4 regions of the Tissierella sp. QWL-11 genome follow, and region 4 is predicted to be linked to each of the others. Evidence: riboswitches for the same ligand, from Rfam matches in the RefSeq annotation. Region 4 holds a riboswitch; each other region holds the start of a gene.
The links. Region 4 has a riboswitch for cobalamin ahead of AC4PG3_RS10090 (cobyric acid synthase). Riboswitches for the same ligand answer to the same signal wherever they lie in the genome.

Region 1 (3,217 bases), 280 kb from region 4:
AGTACATTGGAATTTTTCATTTCAGACTTAAATAATAAAGACCCTTTAAATATGCTTAAACTAGTAGAGGATAAGCCATTACTCTTTACCCCAGGAGAAAAATATAATTATAGTAATACAAACTATCTAATCCTAGGAATAATAGTAGAAAAGGTATCAAATATGAGCTATGAAGAATATTTAAAAGAAAATATATTTAATCCATTAGATATGAATGATACAAATGTGGCATATGGAAAAGACGTGGAAGTCCCAGATGTAAATACTTATGGAGGATTTTTAGAAGTCTTACCAGTAGATGATAGACTTATTTTAACTCAAGCATATGGGGCAGGAAATATTCACTCTACAGTAGAGGATCTGTATAGATGGGATAGAGCATTAAAAGAGGGAAAATTAGTAAAGGAAGAGACATTAGATAAGATATTTAAAGAGCATATAGAGATGGTTCCAGGGATAAGTTATGGATATGGATGGATGATAAGACAGTCACCCTTTGGAAGACAAATATTCCATGGAGGCAATACCTTTGGTTCTACTGCATATATAGAAAACCTTAGAGATTCAGATGTCACAATCATTATCCTAACAAATAATGCTATGTATGATACAGAAACCCTTTCAAATACAATTTTAAATATAATATTTGATAAACCCTATGAGATCCCTGAGAAGTTAGAAGAAGTAAAGATAGAAGACTATTCCATATATGATAGTTATGTAGGGGAATATGATATGGGTGGTGGAGTAATTGTATATATTACAAGGGAAGATGAGGCCCTTTTTGCCCAGCTTACGGGACAAGAAAAATATCCAATATTTCCCATGGATGAAAATAGGTTCTTTTATAAAATAGTTGATGCAAAGATTACCTTTATAAAAGAAGATGAGAAAGTAAATTCTCTAGTATTAAACCAATTTAACTATGATATGGAAGCTATAAAGATAAATTAAAGCTCTTTATATATTTATATCTTTAGTGGGCATATTATTAGATATAGATATGTAAAGGAGAATTTAAATGTACAATAAAAAACTTGAATACTTTAAAAATAGACTACTAGAAGAGAGAAAGAATGTACTAGAAGCTTTAGAAGGTAGACAAAATAATAAAGAGAATACTCTAGAGTTTCAAGATAGGGAGTTATCATCTTATGATAATCATCCAGCGGATATAGCTACTGAAGTATATATGATGGAACAAGACAAGGGATTTGAAGATCAATATATAGATACAATAGAAGAAATAGATAGATCACTAGAAGATATAGAAGATAACAACTATGGGTATTGTTCAAATTGTGACAAGATGATTGGTGAAGAAAGATTAGAAATAATTCCATATGCGAAGACCTGTTTGAAATGTTCAGATGAAGACAAAGAAGGTAAAAATAGAAAAGAAGTATTAGATAATAGAGGTTTTAAATCCAGAAGATATGAAACCTTGGATTACTCTATAAACCCTAGAAAAGACAATGTAGGTTATGACAAAAATGATATTTACCAAGATACAATGCAAGATAATTTAGTACTAAAAGATCCATCATTTTCTACAGGAGATAATATGGGAATATTCGACGAAAATGAAAATCTAGTATAGAGTGATTTATTAATATTGCTAAAATCCAAATACTATGATAAGATGATAAAGAAAATTGAGAATAAAATATTATAAACAATAGGTTCTTTTAGAATAATAGGGAAATCGGTGAAAAACCGATACAGCCCCCGCTACTGTAAATGGGTACGAAATTAACTTATACCACTAGATCATATCTAGGAAGGTGTTAAGAGTAGGATGATCCACAAGTCAGGATACCTGCCTAATTGTTTGTATAAAGTGACCTTCGGCGGGAAGTGGGACTTATATATATGTCGTTTTATGTGTTAAATATATTAAACCCCTGACTAAATCGGTCAGGGGTTTTTGTGTTGGTATTAATTGGAGGGAGAATATGAATTTAGGAGTAATAGGAGTAAGCCATAACACTTCTCCTATAGAAGTTAGGGAAAAATTATCCTTTACAACATCGGAAAAAATAGAAGGGGCAAATTTGCTTTTAGATAAATCTATAGAAGAATTAATAATTATCTCTACATGTAATAGGAGTGAAATATATATAGTAAGTGAAAATATTGATATAGCAATAGAAGAAGTAAAAGGTTTTTATAAAGGCTTTTTCAATTTTCCAGAAGTAGAAGAATACTTATTTACAAAAAAGGGAAAAGATGTTATATCACATATATATACAGTGGCTGCAGGACTTGACTCTGTAGTATTGGGAGAAGATCAAATTCTATGCCAAATAAAAGAGGCTATGAATTTCTCCATAGAGCTGGGATTTAGTAAAAAAATTCTAAATAGACTGTTTATGTGTGCCTTAACTGAAGGGAAAAAAATAAGGACTCATATGAAGATATCAGAGATACCACTATCAACTAGTTATATTGGAATAAAACTATTAAAAGAAAAGATGGGCTCATTAAAAGGGAAAAGAGCATTAGTAATTGGAGCTGGAGAGATTTCTAAGCTTGCATTAAAATATTTATTAGAAGAGGATTTAGAAGAAATATATCATACCAATAGAACCCATGGAAAACTGAAGGAAATATTTGAAGAATATGAAAATCTAAGTCCTGTAGAGTACAAAAATAGATATGACATTTTAGAAAAAGTAGATATACTAATAACAGCAACTGGTGCACCTCATACTATTATCTTAAATGAGCATATGAAAGAAATAAAAAAACCATTATATATTATGGACTTAGCCATACCAAGAGATGTAGATGATAGCGTAAAGGAAAAGGGAAATATAAGCCTATATCATATTGATGATTTAAAAAAGGTTTCAAATGAAAATCTGTTGGAAAGAGAAAAATTATCAAAACAAGGACTTCTTATGATAGAAGAAGATGTAGATGCCTATATTGACTGGTTAAACACCATAAAGGTGGATCCGATTTTAAAGTCTCTAAATGAAAGATGCTTTTCTATAAAAAACAATACTTTAGAATACATAAACCGTAAAATTGATTTAGATCCTAGGGAAAAAAAGATAGTAGACAAAATGATTACATCTGCCCTAAAAAGTGTCATAAGAGAACCTATAAAAACTTTAAAAACCACTCAGATAAAAGATCCAGACCAGTATATGGAAATTGTAAAGGACTTATTCCAGATTTAGAGGTGATTTATGTTTTATCCTATAATGAT
Region 2 (3,217 bases), 910 kb from region 4:
CATCAAAACCTTCAGCTGCCATAAATACACCTAAGATGCGTCTATCTCTTTCTGGCATATCAGGTTCTCTCCTAGTTAAAAGACATCCGCTTTTCCAATTTATTCGAGCTAGTCGTCTTGGCTGTCCTTTGCTTTTCCCATTTTCAACTTTTCCTATAAAAATTTTACCTTCTGTAAAAATTTTATCCTCTTCTTCTGTTTTACACCAGAATACAGATTGTTGTCTAGAATGGTTTTTATTACTTTGAATAGGTTTTTTATTCTTTGAGATGTTTTGAAGTTTCTGTTCTAAGTTTTTTTCTTTTTTTAGTCTTAATTCTTTTTTCTTTACTTCTTCTTTTTGAATTTGTATCTTTACTAAATTAGCCGCTTTTTGATCAACAAGAGTTATATATTTTCTGAATACATCAGGGAAAACGAATTTTTTGGAGCCTGATTTGAAATTTATTTTTACATAATTACCATTACAACTAGTAATGATTCCTTTACCAAAAGTCTTATGTATTACTTTTTTATCAACTAAATGCATTAATTTATACACCTCCATTTCACATATGTAATCTTTTGTTGACGTCATTTTATTGTATCTATATTTAACTTATTCTTATTAATATTATAACACTAAAAGTAAAATAGTTCAAATTTTGTATTGACACAATTGTGGCTTTTGTTATATAATATATTATTTATATAATTAAAAGATATATGTAATTTATCTAGTTTCTAAGTTGTTAAATTATATGGAAGGATTTACTCCTCATTATAATACACAGGAACCTTGTCCTATTTTTGACCTCCAGTCAAATTTGCAATTTTTTTCTTGGTTTCTTTATCTTTTATGACTATAACACTCCGTTGCTGCCCATTTATAGAGGAAGGAGCAAACTGAGTACTTTTAAGGATTTTGTCTAAATCTTCACTTTTTACATCTTTATCTTTATATTTTCTAATAGATACATGATTTGATACAACTTCATAAACTTTATTCATATTATTTTCCTTTCTATTTTTAATTATATATCTTTCAATTCATTTATACACATATTTAATGTAAACTAATCTTATTGTAGTACTATTTAGAATTTATTATATAAATAGAAAATTTTGTAAATTTATTTTTAGTATGAAGTAATGTCAAAATAAACCTTGAAATATATTTAAAATTGTATATAATTGTTGATAGAATAGATTTACAATTTAATACTACATTATGCTTAAGAGATGGAATCAGGTGTAAATCCTGAACAAACCGGTTACTGTGATGCGGAGTAAACTTCAAATGCCACTTAAAGGGAAGGCGGAGGGAACTATGAAGCTAAGTCAGAATACATACTTAAACATTTTAGTATAGTTATTTTCCTGGATATAGAATAACTACTATAGAGTCGTGCAATTTAAACATAAACTTTTAATTTACATAAGTAAATGACATCTATATTCCATGGAATATAGGTGTTTTTTAATGATTTTATTTAATAGAGGGGAATGCAAAGCATGCAAAAGAATCTAATGTCAAATTAGATTACTTTAGAGGAGGAGTTTGATGAAGAACAAGGGTAAAGCTATAAGTTTAGCAGTGTGTATTGGTATTTTAAATGCTCAAATGGCAGCACCTTATTATACCACTATAGCTAGTGCACAGGGAATTACAGAAGAAGTAGATACTAATTCAGAAAATGATTATTCTGAATTAGGGAACTCAGCAAGTGATGACCATGGGAAACAAGACAATGCAGATTCAGAATTAGACAAAGAAGGGACAAGCAAAGAAGGAAACGCTGAAACTGAATCTGACGATTTAAAAGACAATAATGATAATGAAGAAGGGCAATCAGTTGAGGAAGGAGAAGAGACAGAGGAACCAGAAGAAGACCCAGAAGAGGAACCAGAAGAAGACCCAGAAGAGGAACCAGAAGAAGACCCAGAAGAGGAACCAGAAGAAGACCCAGAAGAGGAACCAGAAGAAGAACCAGAAGAAGACCCAGAAGAGGAACCAGAAGAAGACCCAGAAGAGGAACCAGAAGAAGACCCAGAAGAGGAACCAGAAGAAGACCCAGAAGAAGAACCAGAAGAAGACCCAGAAGAAGAACCAGAAGAAGAACCAGAAGAGGAACCAGAAGAAGACCCAGAAGAGGAACCAGAAGAAGACCCAGAAGAAGACCCAGAAGAAGACCCAGAAGAGGAACCAGAAGAAGACCCAGAAGAGGAACCAGAAGAAGAACCAGAAGAGGAACCAGAAGAAGAACCAGAAGAAGACCCAGAAGAGGAACCAGAAGAGGAACCAGAAGAAGAACCAGAAGAGGAACCAGAAGAAGAACCAGAAGAGGAACCAGAAGAGGAACCAGAAGAAGAACCAGAAATACCTGAAGAATTGGATGAAATTTTATTGAAATTTGAATTATTAGATTCCGATTATAAAGGAGAATTACCTGAAAAGGTATCTAGAGAGAATCTAGAAGAAGTATTAAAAAAAATAGGTGAAAATCTGATAAAAGAAACAGATGAAGATATTTTCTTTTCAGTATTTGAAGGTTGGTATGAAGATGAAGCTTTGGAAACTAAGCTTGAAATAGATGAATTAGAAGAGATAGAAAATTTAATATTATATCCTAAATGGGAAGATGTTAAGGAGATAAAAGTTAAATTTCATAATTACTCTAAAATAGATATTTTTCTTCCTGATGATAGAGTAATATCCAAGGGAGAAACTATTGAAATAGAAGAATTAGATCAGAATATACAAGGTTTTACACTTAAAGATTCAGATAAACTCTGGGACTTTGAAGAAGATAAAATAGAAAATAATCTTGAAAGTCTTGAAGATATGAATATTTTAAATTTATTTGCTAAATTAAACTTAGACATAAATATAACAGAATCTTTATCTAAGGGCGGAGACTATAAATTAAAAGGAAAAATATCTTCTGGAGAAGAAGCTAAACTTTTGATAAATCCAGATCTTGGATTTATGGTTGAACAGGTTAAAGTTAAAGATTCAAAAGGAGACATAATAGCTGAAGGAAATAGTGTAGAAGTATTAGAATTCATAGTACCTGAGGAGTCTATGGAAATAGAAATTACATTTATGGAAAGGCCAGAATCTGTAGAAGAGTTAAATATTTCTATCCATGGAAATGGTGGTAAATTTGTAATTGAAGATAAAGAAGAAGAATTACATGAATTTAAAACAGACTATTATACTAATGTAGAAATATTA
Region 3 (3,217 bases), 1.3 Mb from region 4:
ACAAGAGATAAAGAAAATGCTGGCATAATCATATATCTCCATCCACCATTTCCAGAAGTAGGTAATAATCTCAGAATCTCAGAAAAAATCAAAATAAATAAAAGCCCTAGCCAAAACGAAGGAAGGCTTAGCATAATATTAGTCATAAATTTAATTAAACTATCTATAGCAGTATCTTTATATATAGCCGATATAATACCTAGGCTTATGCCTAACAAACTTGTTATAGCTATGGAATATGTAGCTAACTTAAAAGTCACAGGTAATTTTCTTTTAATCATTTCTGATACGGATTCGTTATTAGAATATGACTTTCCTAAATCACCTTTAATTACACCTTTTACCCAATCAAGATATTGAAGATGCACTGGTTTATTTAATCCCAGGTCTTCTCGCCTTTCTTCTATTTGCTTTGGTGTAGGGCTAAAGTTTCCACTTCTACTCAATGATAATTCAGCTGGATCTCCTGGGCTTATTAAACCCAGAAGAAAAGCAATTATTGTTATTCCAGCTAATACTATAAAAAGAGATTTAATTCTTTCCATAATATATTTTTTCATATTACTTAGCCCATTCTATTTCAGGCAATTCTAAACCATACATTTCTGCTTTATAATTTGTCAATTTATTTGTATGTCCCATAATATTAGTATCATTAAATAAAGGGAATATTGGATAAGTTGTTGTAGATAGTTCTTGAACCTCATTATATATTTCTTCTAATTTATCAACATCTAACTCTTGATCTGCTCTTGTCATCAAACTATTTACTTCTTCATTGTTATAGCCTAAGCTATAATTCCCATTATGATCACCTGAAACTAGCATAAATCTTCTAAATATTGTAGATGGTTCTCCATTTGAAAGACCTTGTTGTAGTCTTGCAAATCCAAAATCTCCTTCTTTTAACTTTTCTCGTATAACTGAATATTCCATAGGCTGTATCTTAACATCTATACCTATCTCGGCTAACCAAGGTGCTATTAATTCTGCTTCAGTCTTTTGCGTTGGAGCATTCCCATTTATATAATAAACTGTCTCTAGTCTTTCTTCTCCAAGAACTTCCTTTGCTAATTTTTTAGCTTTTTCCATATCCTCTTCAACTGAAAAGTCTTTATAAAAAGGAGTTGAATAATTTAATATATTAGTCGTCGGAGATCCATAGCCAAAGTAAACTACATCTACTATCTCTTGACGATTTAAAGCCAAGCTTATGGCTTCTTTTAATCTAAGATCATTAAATGGTTCTTTTTCACCATTAATAACCAAAAATCTTATCATGGTAGAGCCAGTAGTAACTACTGAAAATTTATCATCCTTCTTTAGTTCTTCAGCTAAAGCAGGTGTTAATGAATCTAAGTCCAATGTTCCATGAATCTCTCCTGCTTTTAAAGCAGAATACCTAGTATCTACATCTGGAATCGATCTTATTTTTAAGGATTTTGCTCTTGCCTTTTCTCCCCAATATTCTTCATTTCTTTCTAGCATTACAAAGTCGTCTTTCTTGTTTTCAGTGATTTTAAAAGGGCCTGTCCCAATTGCAATTCCATTGAAATTTCCTTCTTCATCAAAGTTTTCTGGACTATATATCGGACTTCCAAAATTAACCATTCTATATAGTTGTGTTGGTTTAGGTTCTTCAAAGACTAACTTAAACTCATAGTCTCCAGTTTTCTCATAAGAAACTAATCCAGGATAGTGTGAGTCTATATCTAGTGGATAGTAAGAAGAAGGCTTTACTCCTATACTCATTCTATCAAAGTTAGCTATAACAGCATCTGCATTAAAGTCTTGTCCATCATGAAACTTTACGCCTTCCCTTAGTTTAAATGTCCATTCCTTTCCATCATCTGACATTTTCCATTCTTCCGCTAAAGATGGTACAGGTTCTCCATTTTTTCCTTGTCTTATAAGTGGTTCCCAAACATATAAAATAGAACTACAATAATATCCATCCTCTTCTCCTGGTGCTAAATGTCTTTTACCTCCTAAGACAATTGTCTCGTCTTTCTCTACTGCTTCTTCGCTGTTAGTTTCTTGTATGTCTTCATTATTACTCTGGCATCCTACCAATGCCAAAGAAAATATTAATGAAAAAACTAAGAAAATTCTTAAACCTCTCTTGTTTAAATTGTTTAGCATATAATTCCTCCATTATAGTATTTGAATTATAAATAAACAATATAAAACCAACTCCTCTGGATCGGAAGAGTTTGGTTATATATAGGTACTCAGACTTAGTCTTACGACATCACTGTAGCGTCACTGTGAAGGATTTTCACCTTACTTCCCCTTTTTAGTCTATTTATTTTTCTCAATCCATTATATAATGAATTGATATAAAGAGCAACATATTTAAAAACAAAGATAGTTATCATCAGAATGATATCTCCTGCTAGTCCTATATCTAAAACTCAATGATTATAGGAATATTTTCATTCTAGATTTGTATTTTTCAATGGTTGTAGTATTTGTATTATTTGATTTATCTGTGTCTATTTGGTGTTTAGAAGTTTTTAGTATTGTTTTAGTACTATAGAATGTAACCTGTGATTTACCCTATGTAGTAGGATATAGGATAGTTAAAATTTTTCTAAAATATTTTCCACATAATAATTAATACCTTCTTTTGAATCAATACTAATAATTTTATGAGCACTAATAATATAGTCCTCTCTAGACAGAGTTTCATCAATTAATTTAATTATATCAATAACATAATTCTCATTTGCTTTTATATTCAATGTTTTATATAATTGATTTCCTGTCTCAGACAACATATAAATACCAAAATCAATATCTTTATATTCTTTGTTTTTCCCCTTAATTATACCTAAAACTTCGGAATTATATATTTTACAATCTATATCACTATTTACTTTTGTTTTTAATGATAGTCCATTTGATTTAACCAACCCACATTCTTCTAATAATAAAATACTTAATAAATGTTATATTATATTTATTAAGTATTTTATTGTTGTTATAAATGCAAATATCATTATTTATTGTAACAATAAATTCACATAATCTTTCAAATCTTTTAGCCTCATCAGCAGAAATATTACGTAATGCTTCTAATGTTCTAAGGCTATATGTTGTAGGTTGTCTAACTTCTCCAGCTAGTATTTTTCCCCATAATTCTTGCATTTCTTGATTACTAATATCTTCTATAGAATTCATAAATCTTAAAATCCAATCTGTATCAACACTCTCT
Region 4 (3,217 bases):
AAGGCTGTAATTCTTGCAGGGATAAAGTTTAATATATCATCCACTTTAGCAGGGAAATATCCTATATCCTTGTATTTTTCATCCATATACCCAAGCATTGAATCCATTGTATTTACAAATTTATACATCATGCCTCCTGGAGCTCCAAATAATATTATAAAAAATAAAGGAGCTATAATTCCATCTGATGTGTTCTCACTTATGGTCTCTACAGTAGCATTGATTATTTCTTCTTCATTTAAATTTTTAGTATCTCTACCAACTATATAAGATAATCGATTTCTACCTTGATCTATTCCTTCATTAAGAGCTTGTACTATCTTTCTCCCTTCAAAGGCTAAAGACTTGGCTGCTATAGCTGTATAGATTAAGTAAATATTCACAATATAATATGCTACATCATAAGGTTTTAAAATCTTTAATATGTAAAAGGTCATAAAAAACCCTAAGAATATATTTATAATTACTATAAAAAATCCCACAAGCTTTAGTGAATCCTCAAAAAACTTTCTAGCTAATCTTTCCTCAAAACCAATTACTTTTCCCATAAGCTTGACAGGATGAGGAAAGCTATAGGGATCTCCTATGAAAAAATCTAATATTGATCCCAATATTACACTAATCATTTTTCAATTCCCATTAATTTATATATATATTTTATGTCCATATTCTCCCTTAATACATTAGATAGTTTATCTAATTCATTTTCCAATTCTTCATCACTTTGAGGATTATTATTACATCTTTTGTCATAATCTATAAGAGTATCTTCATCTACTAGTTCTAATTTTACATATGGAATTGTGCCTACTACAGGGATGTTTAACATCTCTTCTATCATCTTTATCCCTGAATCTAAAAGAGTTCTATCTCCTCTAAACTTATTAATTATAAGTCCCTTTATCCTTTGTCTTTCATCTTCTTCTAAAAGCATAACTGTTCCATATAAAGATGCAAATACACCGCCTCTGTCTATGTCAGCAACTAGCAATACTGGTGAATCCGCCATCTTAGCCATTCCCATATTGACTATATCATTTTGCTTTAAATTTATTTCAGCAGGACTTCCCGCTCCCTCTATAACGACAATATCATTTTCTTTTTCTATTTTATGAAAAGTTTCCTTTATCATGTCTTTTAAACTATTTTTAAATTCAAAGTATTCCCTAGCATCCATCTCATATTTTTCTTCACCTTTTATAATTACCTTTGACTTTCTGTCTGTTTGGGGTTGTAATAGTATTGGATTCATATCTGGATGAGGGTCTACCCCTGCTGCTTTTGCCTGTAGAGCTTGAGCTGTACTCATTTTTGCACCTTCAGCAGTCTGGAAATATTTAGAAGACATGTTTTGAGATTTAAAAGGTATGACATTATACCCATCTTCTCTAAACATCTTACACAATCCTGTGACCATTAAGCTCTTCCCTGCTGAAGAAGTAGTTCCTTGAACCATTATATTCATTGTTTTCCTCCTATAAATAAAAATAATATTAGTCTAAGAAAGATTTTGACCTTTAAGGAGGTAACCCATTATATGGATTTTAGAAGATAGATACTCTCTTAGACTATTATTTATTATTGATTGAATTAAAAAAGTCCTTTTCTCTAGAGAAAAGGACTGGCATATACTAATATAATTAAGCAAAGTAAATCATATTTTGCACATTAAAACCATGACTTCCCTCCGAAGTTGTTTTACTCATCTATTAGGCAGGTCTCCTGACTTATGAATCATACCAAACCGACACCTTCCCAGATTTCTCCAGTGGCATTAAGTTGATTTAGTCATCATTTACAGTAACGGGGGTTGCATGGGATTTTCACCCATTTCCCTTTTAATTTTAAAACCTAAAGATATTATTTAATTTTCAAGTTTATCTTAACATATAAAAATACTATTTGCAAACATTATTTTTTATTAATTTAGACAATATTTTTACATTTATACCTATATGATTAACATTCATAAATAATATTATATAAATAATAACTTTTGCTGTAATCCCTTATTTTAAGAATAAAATAGACACCCCTACTATGGAAATAACAGCTCCTAGGACTTCTCTAAACTTTAGTTTTTCCTTATATAAAAATATGGAAAATGGAATTATAGTAACAGGCATTATAGAGGTTATAGTAGCAGATATGCCTGCTGTAGTCTTTTGTAATGAAAATAATTGCAAAGAAACTCCTAAAAATGGACCAAAAAGTGCTCCTAAACTTATGTAAGTCATAGCTTTTTTATTTTTAATTGCTATTTTCAAATCTCCCCATTTACCTAGATATAAAAAAAGTAGTATAAATCCAATAAATCCCGATATAATTCTAATTTGAGTAGCTGCAAAAGGACTATAATCTCCTATTCCTATTTTACTAAATATCATTCCCACAGATTGCCCTACAACTCCTATAAATGCATATGTAAGTCCCTTAACGCTGTGATTTATCTTTATCTTTTTTTCATTTGTATCTTTTCCCAAGATTACAATTGAAATACCAAACATAGTTAACATCATACCTAAGATTCCCACAAGAGAAACCTTCTCTCCTAAAAACAAAAATGCCAATAATGCTGTTATAGGAGGACTTGCAGCAGTCATTAGCATCCCTACTCTAGTACCTATTTCTAAATAAGATTGAAATAAAAATAGATCTCCTATAAAAAAACCTACTAATCCTGAAATTCCAAGAAAAGTCCAATTATGTAAACTAGCATCTAGGGGTAGTAATTGCCCCCTGTAAAAATAAGTAAACACACTTAACAAAAAAAATCCTATTATCAATCTAATAAAATTAACTGCTAAAGTTCCTACCTTTCTACCAGCTATTTCAAAGCATACTCCATTTAGTGTATAGCAAATGGCTGTCCCTAAGGCAGCCATTTCTCCAATCAAAGCTAACATTTATTTTCCCCACTTTATTATTTTCTATTTTTCATCTTCAATGTCTATTCCCAATCTTTCCATTACTCTTTTTTCGTTTATCTCTGATATTTTTTTGTTTATATAGTCATATCCATTTGGTCTATGTGGAATAAGACAAGCACTACAGTCTTTTATTCCATGTTTATCTTTATAATTTCCTCCACACTCTTCCAAGAAATAAAGTGGACAATAACAAAACATACAGTTAAATTCCTCCACATTATCTACATTATGACAAGGTAAAAATTGACACGCCTTATTAGTATAAAATTTATATGAATTTTCCAAGT

Region 1: another riboswitch for cobalamin. It lies ahead of hemA (glutamyl-tRNA reductase); the one in region 4 lies ahead of AC4PG3_RS10090 (cobyric acid synthase).
Region 2: another riboswitch for cobalamin. It lies ahead of AC4PG3_RS01635 (InlB B-repeat-containing protein); the one in region 4 lies ahead of AC4PG3_RS10090 (cobyric acid synthase).
Region 3: another riboswitch for cobalamin. It lies ahead of AC4PG3_RS03670 (ABC transporter substrate-binding protein); the one in region 4 lies ahead of AC4PG3_RS10090 (cobyric acid synthase).

The regions. Positions count from the first base shown of each region.
Region 1 is NZ_CM178750.1:1,765,323-1,768,539, reverse strand. It holds gene AC4PG3_RS08610 (serine hydrolase) at 1-954, shown strand, start outside; gene AC4PG3_RS08605 (TraR/DksA C4-type zinc finger protein) at 1,022-1,600, shown strand; cobalamin riboswitch at 1,664-1,842, shown strand; gene hemA (glutamyl-tRNA reductase) at 1,956-3,188, shown strand; gene AC4PG3_RS08595 (precorrin-2 dehydrogenase/sirohydrochlorin ferrochelatase family protein) at 3,198-3,217, shown strand, end outside.
Region 2 is NZ_CM178750.1:339,600-342,816, forward strand. It holds gene AC4PG3_RS01625 (hypothetical protein) at 1-529, opposite strand, end outside; gene AC4PG3_RS01630 (nitroreductase family protein) at 784-990, opposite strand; cobalamin riboswitch at 1,176-1,351, shown strand; gene AC4PG3_RS01635 (InlB B-repeat-containing protein) at 1,544-3,217, shown strand, end outside.
Region 3 is NZ_CM178750.1:753,715-756,931, reverse strand. It holds gene AC4PG3_RS03675 (ABC transporter permease) at 1-560, opposite strand, end outside; gene AC4PG3_RS03670 (ABC transporter substrate-binding protein) at 562-2,142, opposite strand; adenosylcobalamin (AdoCbl) riboswitch at 2,185-2,306, opposite strand; gene AC4PG3_RS03665 (hypothetical protein) at 2,583-2,915, opposite strand; gene AC4PG3_RS03660 (DUF2806 domain-containing protein) at 2,908-3,217, opposite strand, start outside.
Region 4 is NZ_CM178750.1:2,044,141-2,047,357, forward strand. It holds gene cbiB (adenosylcobinamide-phosphate synthase CbiB) at 1-626, opposite strand, end outside; gene AC4PG3_RS10090 (cobyric acid synthase) at 623-1,465, opposite strand; cobalamin riboswitch at 1,696-1,869, opposite strand; gene AC4PG3_RS10095 (DMT family transporter) at 2,010-2,906, opposite strand; gene AC4PG3_RS10100 (cysteine-rich small domain-containing protein) at 2,931-3,215, opposite strand.